DNA from 3 places in the Amycolatopsis sp. NBC_01480 genome. Region 1 is predicted to be linked to each of the others. Evidence: riboswitches for the same ligand, from Rfam matches in the RefSeq annotation. Region 1 holds a riboswitch; each other region holds the start of a gene.
The links. A riboswitch is a leader RNA that binds a small molecule or an ion and turns the genes downstream of it on or off. The one in region 1 is predicted to bind S-adenosylmethionine.

Region 1 (3,949 bases):
CGGCCGGGTGCTCAGGAGCAGAACGGAGGAAGCTCGCGCGGGTCCCCGACGGGCGCCCAGCGGCCGTCCACCTTCTCGTACTGCCAGCGCGCGCCACGGGCCGCGATCTGACGGAGAGCAAGCACCAGGCGGTCCACGTGCTCCGCCGTGCTGCCGAGGCCGAGGCTGACGCGCACGGCCTGCTGCCCTTCGCCGCCGGCCACGCCGATCAGGCGCTTCGTGGCGACGTGCGCGCAGAAGGCGCCGTCGCGGACGCCGATGCCGTACTCGGCCGAAAGCACCGCGGCGAGCCAGCCGGGCTCGAAGCCGTCGACCACAAAGCTCACCGTGCCGACCCGGTCGACCGGCGCGTCGAACAGCCGCAGCTCGGCGCAGCCGGGGATGCCGGCCAGGCCCTTGCGCAGCCGCTCCAGCAGCTCGGCCTCGTGCTCGCCGACGGCGTCCCACTGCGCGGCCAGCTGCTCGCACGCGACCCCGAGCGCATACACGCCCACGGTGTTCGGCGAGCCCGCCTCGTGCCGCTCCGGCCCGGAATTCCAGACCACGGCCTCCTCGGTGACCAGCTTGGTCGCGCCGCCGCCGGCGAGGTACGGCGGGGCGGCGCGCAGCCAGTCCGCGCGGCCGATCAGCGCGCCGGCGCCGAACGGCGCGTACAGCTTGTGGCCCGACAGCGCGACGTAGTCCACGTCCAGCTCCCGCAGCGAGATGCGGCGGTGCGGCGCGAGCTGGGCCGCGTCGAGCGCGATGCGGGCGCCGTGTTTCCGTGCCACCGCGGCGATCTCGGCCACCGGGAGCAGCTCACCGGTCACATTGGACGCCCCGGTCACCACCACCAGCCGCGGGCCCTGCGGGCAGTCCGCGAGCGCTTCGTCCACAACGGACACTGCGGCGAGCCGCGTGCGCGGGAGGCTGACGCGGCGGACGTTCCGGCCTCGCCACGGCAGCAGCGCGGCGTGGTGCTCGGTGTCGAACACGACCACGGAAGTGTTCTGCGGCAAGGAACGGGCCAGCAGGTTGAACGAATCCGTGGTGTTGCGCGTGAACACGACGGTGTCGGTGCCGCGCGCGTCGACGAAGCGGCGAAGGATGTCGCGGGTGCGCTCGTACAGCCGCGTCGAGACCTGCGACGCGAAGCCCGCGCCACGGTGGACACTCGCGTACCAGGGCAGGAACTCGTCGACGGCCGTGCGCACCGCGTCCAGGCAGGGCGCGCTGGCGGCGTGGTCGAGGTTCGCGTAGCCGATCTCGCCGCCGGTCACCAGCGGCACCCGCAGGCTCGCCCCGGCGACAGCCGGGATCGCCTGGGGCGCAACGGTTTCAGCGGCTTCGGTGGCTTCGGTGGCTTCGGTGGTGCAGGAGCGATCGAGGGCGAGAGTCATGAGGGTGCCTCCTCGGCAGTCCGGGGGACCCCCGGCGAGGGGCCCGCGCTTGCCTGCCGCAGTACGCGACCGGCCTGGTCCTCACCCGGGGCACCCCACCGCGGTAGGAGGGTTGCCGGCCAGCAAGCCGGGGCTTCGCGCTGGCACTCATGACCTGTTTTCGAAGGTAACCGAACGGAGTGGGTGCAAGCCAGCCCCGTCCCGCGATCTGAGACCGCGGTCACACGTCCGGCGGAACGGTCAGCGGCCGTCTTCGCCGCGCCAGCGGGCCAGGCGCCCGGCCCGGTCCACGGCGCGGATCCGCCGCTCCACCGCGTCGCGGACACTCGCGGTGGTCACCACCAGAAGCTGGTCCTCCACCTGCAAGCGGCTCGTTTTCTGCGGCGTGAAACCCGCGCCGGATCGGACGATCAGGCTCACCGTGGCGCCGACCGGCAACCCCAGCTCCGAGATGTACACGCCGTGCAGCTTCGAGCCCTTCTGGATGCGCACCTGGAGCAGCTCGGCGCCCAGCTCGTCCAGCGGCGCGGCGTCGACCTCGATCTCGTGGGCCTCGGCCGGCTTGGCCAGGCCCAGCAGCCGGGCGAACGGGGCGAGCGTGGCGCCCTGCAGCAGCGTCAGCACGATGACCAGCACGAACACCGCGTCGACCAGCTGTTCGGCGCCCGGCACGCCCTCGGACAGCGGGATCATCGCGAGCACGATCGGCACCGCCCCGCGCAGCCCGGCCCAGGACAGGAACGCCTGTTCCCGCCAGGGCAGCCGGAACGGCAGCAGCGAGAGCACCACCGACAGCGGCCGCGCGAGCAGCAGCACCACCGCGCCCGCGACCAGGCCGGGCACCAGCGTCTCCAGCAGCCGGCTCGGCGAGGCGAACAGGCCGAGCAGCACGAACAGCCCGATCTGCGCGAGCCAGCCGAGCCCTTCGGCGAACGAGAGCGTGTCGGACCGGTGCGGCAGCTTGGAATTGCCCAGCACCAGCCCGGCGACGTACGTGGCGAGCAGGCCCGAAGCGTGCGCCAGCTGCCCGGACGAGTAGGCCACCACGCACACCGCGACCGTCGCCAGCGGGTACAGGCCGGTGGCCGGCAACGCGGCCCGCCGCAGCGCCATCGCGCCCAGCCAGCCGAACAGCAGGCCGATGGCCAAACCTGCGGCCAGCTCGTAAATTACCAACAGCGGCAACGACCAGTCCACTGTGTCCCCGGACGCGAGCACGACCACGGCGATGTACGCGGGCGCGTCGTTGATGCCGGACTCCAGCTCCAGCGTGCCGACGATCCGCTTGCCCACCCCGGCCGAGCGCAGCACCGAGAACACCGCCGCGGCGTCGGTCGACGCGAGCACCGCGCCCCACAGCAGCGCGAGCCGCCAGTCGAGGCCCAGCAGCCAGTGCAGCGCGGCGCCGGTGATCGCGACGCTCAGCACAACGGCCACTGTGGACAGTACGATTCCACGCCCCAGCGAGGGTTTCACCGCGGACCAGCGCGTGGTCAGGCCGCCCTCGGTGAGGATCATGACCAGCGCGGCCAGGCCGAGCGACTGGGTCAGGGCGGGGTTGTCGAACCGGATGCCGAACCCGGATTCGCCCAGCACCACGCCGATCGCGAGGTAGAGCAGCAGCGAAGGGAACCCGAGCCGGATCGAGACGCGCACCGCGACGACGGACGCGAGCAGCACCACCCCGCCGACTCCCAGAAGCACGGGAAGCTGGTCCATCGTCCGCTCCCTCCGGGTCTCCGGCGTCCAGGATAGTAAGCGGGGGCCTTCACTCCTTCGTGTACCACCGGATAATTCGGACAAGTGGCCGTGCTAGGACGCCCGGGCGGCACCGAGCGTCGTGGGACCACCACTCAGCGCGGTGCTTCTCTGTCCATTAACGACAGTCGGCTACTTCACCCCGGCCAGGAACTTCGCGCCCAGCGTGACCGCGGGGCCGGAATCGTTGGCGCCCTCCAGGAAAACCACGAAGGCGACGTCGCCGCGGTAGCCGGTGAACCAGCCGTGGGCCTCGGCGCCGGAGCCGAACTGGGCGGTGCCGGTCTTGCCGAAGACGGTGCCGGAGCGGGACAACCCGGTCGCGGTGCCACCGGTGACCACCTCCCGCATCATCGTGCGCACCGAAGCCAGCACGCTAGCGGGCGGCGCGGTGTAACGCGTCGACACCTTGGTCGCCAGGTCCGGGTCCGACCACAGGCTCGGCGTCACGGCCTTGCCCGCCGCCACCGTCGCGGCCATCAGCGCCTCGCCGAACGGGCTGACCTGCACCGTGCCCTGCCCGATGCCGTCCTCGACCTGCTCGTCGGCGCCCGCGGCCGCGACCACCTTGCCGGTTTCGGTGGCGACGCCCGGGATGTCGAAGTCCGCGTTCAGGCCGAACTGGCTGGCCGCCTTCGCCAGCCCGTCGGCAGGCAGCTGCGACGCCAGGGTCCCGAACGTGGTGTTGCACGACTTCGCGAACGCCCGGTGCATCGGCACCGTGCCCAGGTCGAAGCCCTCGTTGGAGATGGTCCGGGTGCCGATCCGCGCGGTCAGCGGGCACGGCAGCGACGCGTCCGGGGTGGCGATCC
Region 2 (3,949 bases), 560 kb from region 1:
GTAGTAGAGCCAGACGAAGCGCGGCCCGCCGAAGGTGACGCGCTTGGCGGCGAGGTTCCACGCCGCGTGCACGAAGGCGGCGACGAGGACGAGCGACAGAGCTGTGGTGTTCACCGGACCCCTTAAGGGTCTTTCGCGCGCGCGAAAGACCGGGTCCTCCAGGCTTTTGTCCCGTCAGATGAACGGCAGGGCTTCCGGCTCCGCCGATGGTGCCGCTCGGACCTGTCCCACCGGCCCTCGTTGTGGGTGGGCCCGCGCGAGGCGGGCCGCGGGCGGTGGCGGAACCCTAGGCACTAGCAGGTCCCACCGTAGCCGAACCGATCACCGCGGGGCGGCCGCGGGGGTCCGGAGCAGGGCTGTTAGGCTTTCCCGCTGTTGCCGTGCGGCATTCCGTCATGGAGGAAACCCGGCCGCGCCCCTCGCGGGCGCACGGGGCCACTTCGACGCGGCAGCGACCTCACCGAGAGACACAGGAGCGCCCCCGTGGCCAACATCAAGTCCCAGATCAAGCGCATCACCACCAACGAGAAGGCCCGCCAGCGCAACCTGGCGATCCGGTCCTCGGTGAAGACCGCGATCCGCAAGTTCCGCGACGCCGCCGACTCGGGCGACAAGGCCAAGGCCGTCGAGGCGCAGCGCGACGCCGCCAAGAAGCTCGACAAGGCCGTCACCAAGGGCGTCATCCACGCCAACCAGGCCGCGAACAAGAAGTCCGCGATCGCCAAGCGCGTGAACTCGCTCTGATTTCCGGCTCTTCTCTTCGGAAGGGGCCCGGTGACCACTGGTCGCCGGGCCCCTTCCGCGTGTTCGGGGCTTGCTCTTCGCGTGGGCTGGCTCGGTGTTCGCCCTTGGCGGCTGGTCACCTCGGTGACCACTGGTCGCCAGATTCTTTTCGCATGTTCGGGGCTCGCTTCGCCTGGGCCTGTCGATGCGGGTCACCGGGCCCATCTCGCGTGGCCGGGGTGTGCTGCGCCTGAGCTGGCTCAGTGTTCGCCCTTGGCGGCGACGACCTCGGTGACCGCACGCTCCAGCGCGTAGTCCGCGTCGGCGGCGGCGCCCTTGACCTCGGCGTTCAGGCGGGCCACCACGCGCATCGCGGTGGCGAGCCCGTCCTGGCCCCAGCCGCGGGACTGGCCCTGCGCCTTGCGGATCTTCCACGGCGGCATGCCCAGCTCGCCCGCCATCTGGTTCGGGTTGCCGCGGCCTGCCGCCGAGACGCGCGCGATGGTGCGGACCGCGTCCGCCAGCGCGTCGGCCACCAGGACGTGCGGGACACCCAGCTGCATGGCCCAGCGCAACGACTCCAGCGCCGCCCCGCGGTCGCCCGAAACGGCCTTCTCCGCCACCGCGAAGCCGGTCACGTCGGCGCGGCCGGTGTGGTAGCGCCGGACCGCCTGCTCGTCCACGACGCCCCCGGCGTCGGCGACCAGCTGTGTCGCCGCGGAGGACAGCTCGCGCAGGTCCGAGCCGACGGTGTCGAGCAGCGCCATCACCCCGGCGGCGTCGATCTTCCCGCCGGAGCGGCGCACTTCGTTGCGCACGAACGATTCCCGCTCGGCGGGCTTGGTCAGCTTCGGGCACTCGATGATCTCGGCACCCGCCTTTTTCAACGCCGCGGGCAGCGCTTTCGCCGCCTTGCTCCGGCCCCCGCCGCTGTGCACGACGACCAGGACGATGCCGTCCGCCGGCGAAGCGATGTACGCCAGCACGGCGTCGGCGAGCTCCTGCGAAATGTCCTGCGCCGAGTCCAAAACGATCACCCGTCCCTCGCTGAACAGCGAAGGACTCACCAGCTCGGCCAGCACCGGCGGTGTGAGTTCGGACACCCGGTTGCGGGTCAGATCGGCCGTCGGGTCGGCCGCCCTCGCGGCGTCCAGCGCGGCCCGGACGGCCCGTTCGATGAGCAGTTCTTCCTCGCCGATGACGAGCTGGAGCGGCGCGGGGGCGGTGGTCACCCGGCCATCCTCTCACTCGTCCGGCCGCCGGCCCGTCCCGGTGACGGGGCGGGCACCGTGGCACGAGGTGATCGCCATGTCGTACGGTGTAGCCGAGGCAGCGCCCGCGAGCGCGCCGACAACTGAATACCGCTCATCCAGAGGGGCAGAGGGATACGGCCCGACGAAGCCCCGGCAACCGGCGTACAGCCTGTCATTCCGCGATCGCGGGATAGCTGACGACCACGGTGCCAATTCCGGCCCGCTTCGGCGGGGCAGATGAGGAAGGAACCTCGTGATGACCGTTACCCTCGGAACGACCTCCGCCAGCAAGACCGTGGACCTCGGGCCCGCCGTCGAACTGGTGTCGAAGGAAGAGGGCCACCGGCAGCCGCTCGCCCCGGAGTTCGTCTCCGCCGAGGACTTCTCACCGCTCGAGGTCGCCTACGACTTCGGCCGCGTGCGCCGCGAGGACATCGAAGCCGGGCCGAACAACATCTGGCGCTACAAGAAGCTCCTGCCCGTCCCCTCGAACGTCGAGGAGATCCCCAACACCGAGCCCGGCGGCACCCGCCTGGTGCGCGCCGACCGGCTCGCGAAGGCGCTGGGCCTCAAGCGCGTGTGGGTCAAGGACGACACCGGCAACCCGACGCACTCGTTCAAGGACCGCGTGGTCGCCGTCGCGCTGGCCGCCGCCCGCGAGTTCGGCTTCGAGGTGCTGGCCTGTCCGTCCACCGGAAACCTCGCCAACGCGGTCGCCGCCGCGGCCGCGCGCGCCGGCTGGCAGTCGGTGGTGCTGATCCCGAAGACGTTGGAGCGGGCCAAGATCCTCACCACCGCGGTGTACGACGGCGCGCTGATCGCCGTGGACGGCAACTACGACGACGTCAACCGCCTCGCCACCGAGCTGGCCGCCGAGCACGCCTCGTGGGCCTTCGTGAACGTCAACGTCCGCCCGTACTACTCCGAGGGCTCGAAAACGCTCGCCTTCGAGGTCGCCGAGCAGCTCGGCTGGCGCATCCCGCAGCAGATCGTGGTCCCGATCGCCTCGGGCTCGCAGCTGACCAAGGTGGACAAGGGATTCCGCGAGCTCGGCCAGCTCGGCCTGGTGGAAGCCAGCCCGTACAAGGTGTTCGGCGCCCAGGCCACCGGCTGCTCCCCCGTCTCGGCCGCGTTCCGCGCGGGCCACGACGTGGTCCAGCCGGTGAAGCCGGACACCATCGCCCGCTCGCTGGCGATCGGCAACCCGGCCGACGGCCCGTACGTGCTCGACGTGGTCAACCGCACCGGCGGCGCGATCGAGGACGTCAGCGACGAGGAGGTCGTGGAGGGCATCCGGCTGCTCGCGCGCACCGAAGGCATCTTCACCGAGACCGCGGGCGGCGTCACCGTCGCCACCGCGAAGAAACTGGTGGAGACTGGCAAGCTCGACCCCGACGCCGAAACCGTCCTGCTCATCACCGGCGACGGCCTCAAGACCCTGGACGCCGTCGAAGGCCACATCGGCCCGAAGGCGACCGTGCCGCCATCCGCCGAAGCGGTCAGCAAGGCACTCGGTTTCTGACCTCGGTAGTGGAGGACTCCTTGCCTAACTTGAGAGTAGGCAAGGAGTCCTCCGTTGCCGCGCGGGGCTAGTGGGGCGGTCCACGGGGCTCACCACGGCGGGCGATCGCCGGTCCGCCTTCGCCTGGGAGCACGGCGGTGTCACCGTCCACATCGGTCCGGGTGACCAGGGCACCCAGGGACTTCAGTACGTCCATAGTGGACTGGCTCGGGTGGCCGTAGCTGTTGCCCGCGCCCACACTCACCAGCGCTGCCCGCGGGGCCGCCGCGGAGAGGAAGCCCGGTAGCGAGAAGCGCGAGCCGTGGTGGGGCACCTTCAGGATGTCGGCGCGGAGGTCGGCGCCGTCGCCGAGCAAGTCGGCCTGGGCGGCCAATTCCACGTCTCCCGGCAGGAGCACCCGGCCCGCGGGGGTCTCCGCCCGCAGGACGACCGAGCTGTTGTTGATCATCGT
Region 3 (3,949 bases), 2.2 Mb from region 1:
CGGAAGCGAGCGCCTCGACCACGGGCGTGTGCGAGCCGATGCGCGGCGGTTTGCCCTCCGTGCGCAGCCGGTCGAGTTCGCCGAACACCTTCGGCGTGGAGAGGCCCTTGTGGTCGAACGCGAGCACCCAGTGGAACGTGTGCCGCGAGAGCACCGGCACGAGCTGCTCGCCGCGTCCGGTCCCGAGCGCAGTGCCGCCGTACAGCGCGAAAGGCACGTCGCTGCCCAGCTTGCCCGCGATCGCGGCCAGCTCGTCGCGGGTGATGTCGAGCTTCCACAGCGAAGCCAGGCCCACCAGGGTCGCCGCCGCGTCCGCGCTGCCGCCCGCCATCCCGCCCGCGACCGGGATCCCCTTGCGCAGCACGATGCGCACCTTCGGATCTTCGTCCGGACGGCCGGCGTACGCGGCCAGCTCCTGCGCCGCGCGCCAGGCGAGGTTCGTGGCGTCGGTGGGCACCGTGCCCTCCCCCTCGCCGTAGACCTCGAGCCCGGGCTCGTCGGTGGCCGCGACGGTGACCTCGTCCGTCAGCGAAAGCGCCTGGAACACGGTGACCAGCTCATGGAAACCGTCCGCACGCGGGTCGCCGACCGCCAGGTGCAGATTGACCTTGGCCGGGACCCGGACGGTGACTGGGGGAGGAACCACTGCGAGCACCCATCCAGCCTACGTGGCCGGGCCGTTCGGCTGGCCACCAGGAGAAAAGCCGGGCGGCCGCCGGACCTTCCGTACCCGGGCCGTCGCGTTCGGCAACCCGACCGGCCGGACAGCCGTCCCAAATCTCCGGACGCGTGGCCGTGTTCCCCGGACAGAAGTGGCGTCAAGGCCTCCTTACCCGCGTCCGACGCGGGTAAGGAGGCCTTGACGGAGACTGCCGGAAGAGGGTCAGGCGGCGACGACGCTCTGCGGGCCGCGCGCGGTGTGGGTCACGTGGGCGCCGCGGTCGGCGATCCACGCCAGCGCGGCGTCGGCCCGCTCGCCGCGGACGCCGAGGCGGAAGCGGCCGATCGGGGTGTCGCCGATGCGGGTCAGGCCGCCGCCGATGGTGGCGAGCTCGACGTCGAACCGGCCGGCCGCCTCGGGCAGCAACGCGCCCACCGACGCGAAGCCGATCAGCACCACGTCGGCCGAGCGGTCGTACTTCGCGGCCTGCGCCCGGGTCGTCTCGATCGCCGGCAGCACCGCCTGCGCGGTCCAGCTGCCCGGCGACGCGATCAGGTCGAGCACCGTGCCGCGCTCGACGATGGCGCCTTCCTCCAGCACCGCGACGTCGTCGCAGACCCGGCGGACGACGCCCGCGTCCTGCGTGGTCACCAGCACCGTGACGCCCAGCTCGGCGCGCGCCCGGTCGAGCACGGCCAGCACGGCGCCGGCCTCCTCCGGGGCGATGCCCGCGGTCGGGTCGTCGGCGAGCAGCACGGCCGGTCCGGCCGCGAGCGCCTTGGCCACGGCGACCCGGCGCAGCTGGCCGTCGGTCAGCTCACCCGGGTGCTGGGCGGCCCGCGCGGTCAGCCCGGCCAGGTCGAGCAGCGAGCCGACGCGGCTGCGGCGCTGCGGGCCGTCGACGCCCAGCTGCTCCAGCGGGGTCGCGATGTTGCCGGCCACGGTGCGCTCGGCCAGCAGCTCCGGCTTGGTGCCGACGACACCGAGCTGGCGGCGGACCTCACGCAGCCGGCGGCCGTCGAGGGTGCCGGTGTTCAGGCCGTCGAGCCGCACGACGCCGCGGTCGGGGCGCTCCTGCAGCGCGATGCAGCGGGCGAGGGTCGACTTGCCGGAGCCGGCCGGGCCGACCACGCCGAAGAGGGAGCCGGCCTGCACGTCGACGCTCACGTCACGCAGCGCGGCGACCGGATTTCCGTTGAGGGGAAAGGATTTGGACACGTTTTCGACAGTGATCACAAAGGGCTCCAAGCAGGGGGCGCAGCACCGTTGAGGGCGCGCCGGGCGTCACCGATTTACCGTCCGAAAGGGACGGTGCTCAAGAAGAAAGCGGAAGAGAGATCAGGCGATGACCATGGAGCGTCGACACGCACATACCGTGCGGCGACCTTCGTCGACTACGCGCCGCTTGGTGAGCAGGAGCGGGCGGGCTACCCTCTTCATCGGAAACAGCCTCCATCGGTCCTGGCGGTAGCACCTGCCCTGCGGAGGGTGGTTGCTGCGACTTCGGCGAGCCAGGTCTCTCAGTCGCTCGGGATGGACATACCGAGTAAAGCCGATCCCATTGGGTGAACGCAAGCGCGTTGGTGCAGATCACACGAGTGGTGGCGCCCGGATACCGGAACACTCCGTCCTGCATCGCGGAACGTGAGGACGGTTCACCGGTCGGGCCGCTTGACACGACCGGCCGGGTCCCGATACCCGAGCTGCCGGGCGATTCCCCTGTGGACGGTCAGGAATCCTTCATCGGCGGCGCTTTTTTACGCCGCTCGTCGAGCACCGCCAGCACCGCGAACGCCACGACGATCACGCCGGCGGCCACCACGTAGCACCAGGGCGTGTCCAGATAGTTCGAAAACGCCAGCCAGCTCGGCTTCCCCTCGCCGAACGCCTTCGACAGGATCGGCACGACGCCCGCGCGGACGCCCACCACGCCGACGACCACCTCCCACAGCCGGTACCAGCCCTCGTTCATGTCCCCTCCTGATGATACAGACGTATCAGATACACTCGTACCATACAACCGAGGAGCACGATGGCCAAGCGGGTGGACCACGACCAGCGCCGGCGTCAGATCGCCGAAGCGGTCTGGCGGATCGCCGCCGCCCGCGGCCTCGAGTCGGTGAGCATGCGCGAGGTCGCCGCCGAGGCCGGCGTCTCGCTGCGGCTGGTGCAGTACTACTTCGAGACGAAGCACAACCTGCTCGTCCTGGCCCTGCGCTACCTCCACGAGCAGGGCGAGCAACGGGCGCAGGCCCGCATCGCGGAGCTGCCGCAGGAGAGCCCGCGCGCGGTACTGCGCTCGGTGCTCACGGAACTGCTGCCACTGGACGAGGAACGCGCGCAGTCGCTGCGCGTGCACATCGCGTATTTCAGCCGCACGCACAGCGATCCTGAGCTGGCGAAGGTTTTCCTCGGCGAGGGGACACCGATCGAGGACCTGGTGACCGGTCTGCTGCCGGCGGCTTCACTCGTGCCCGGCGCGGACCCCCGGCACGAGGCGAACCTGCTCGTCTCCGGCATCACCGGGCTGGGCCTGGACGTCCTGCACGACCGCTACCGGCCCGACGAGGTCATCGCCACCCTCGACTACCACCTCGACCGGTTGTTCGGCACCGCCGGAGCCTGACGGCGCCGTGGTTCAGACCTGTGCCGCGAGCCGTGCGAAGTCCTGCACGCCCAACTGCTCACCGCGGGTACGCGGGTCGATCCCCGCCGCCGTCAGCAGCTCACCCGCACGGTCCGCCGACCCGGCCCAACCCGCCAACGCCGCACGCAAAGTCTTGCGGCGCTGCGAAAACGCGGCGTCCACGAGATCGAACAACGTCTTGCGATCGACGTCGGTCACCGGCGTCTCGGCCCGTTCGAAGGAGACCAGCGCCGAGTCGACGTTCGGGACCGGCCAGAAGACGTTGCGGGGCACGGCGGCGACCTTGCGGGCCGGGCCGTACCAGGCGAGCTTCACGCTCGGCACGCCGTAGATGCGGCTGCCGGGGCCCGCGGCCATCCGGTCGGCCACCTCGGTCTGGACCATCACCAGCCCCCGCCGCAGCGAGGGCAGCTCGGCCAGCAGGTGCAGCACCACGGGCACCGCGACGTTGTACGGCAGGTTCGCGACCAGCGACACGGGCGCGGCCGGCAGATCCTCGGCCCGCACGCGCAACGCGTCCGCGCCGAGCACGGAAAGGCGCTCGGCCGCCTCGGGGGCCCGCTCGGCCGCGGTCTGCGGCAGGCGCTCGGCCAGCACCGGATCGATCTCGACGGCGACGACGTCCGCGCCCGAGGCCAGCA

Region 2: another riboswitch for S-adenosylmethionine. It lies ahead of thrC (threonine synthase); the one in region 1 lies ahead of OG371_RS45915 (aminotransferase class V-fold PLP-dependent enzyme).
Region 3: another riboswitch for S-adenosylmethionine. It lies ahead of OG371_RS09225 (methionine ABC transporter ATP-binding protein); the one in region 1 lies ahead of OG371_RS45915 (aminotransferase class V-fold PLP-dependent enzyme).

The regions. Positions count from the first base shown of each region.
Region 1 is NZ_CP109442.1:9,840,785-9,844,733, forward strand. Features, by position in the region: gene OG371_RS45915 (aminotransferase class V-fold PLP-dependent enzyme) at 12-1,379, opposite strand; SAM riboswitch class IV at 1,420-1,534, opposite strand; gene OG371_RS45920 (potassium/proton antiporter) at 1,620-3,098, opposite strand; gene OG371_RS45925 (penicillin-binding transpeptidase domain-containing protein) at 3,270-3,949, opposite strand, start outside.
Region 2 is NZ_CP109442.1:327,329-331,277, forward strand. Features, by position in the region: gene OG371_RS01625 (DMT family transporter) at 1-114, opposite strand, end outside; gene rpsT (30S ribosomal protein S20) at 484-744, shown strand; gene holA (DNA polymerase III subunit delta) at 984-1,955, opposite strand; SAM riboswitch class I at 2,086-2,220, shown strand; gene thrC (threonine synthase) at 2,233-3,498, shown strand; gene OG371_RS01645 (ComEC/Rec2 family competence protein) at 3,566-3,949, opposite strand, start outside.
Region 3 is NZ_CP109442.1:1,979,393-1,983,341, forward strand. Features, by position in the region: gene OG371_RS09220 (4-(cytidine 5'-diphospho)-2-C-methyl-D-erythritol kinase) at 1-646, opposite strand, end outside; gene OG371_RS09225 (methionine ABC transporter ATP-binding protein) at 884-1,897, opposite strand; SAM riboswitch class I at 2,095-2,201, opposite strand; gene OG371_RS09230 (hypothetical protein) at 2,391-2,633, opposite strand; gene OG371_RS09235 (TetR/AcrR family transcriptional regulator) at 2,694-3,287, shown strand; gene rsmA (16S rRNA (adenine(1518)-N(6)/adenine(1519)-N(6))-dimethyltransferase RsmA) at 3,300-3,949, opposite strand, start outside.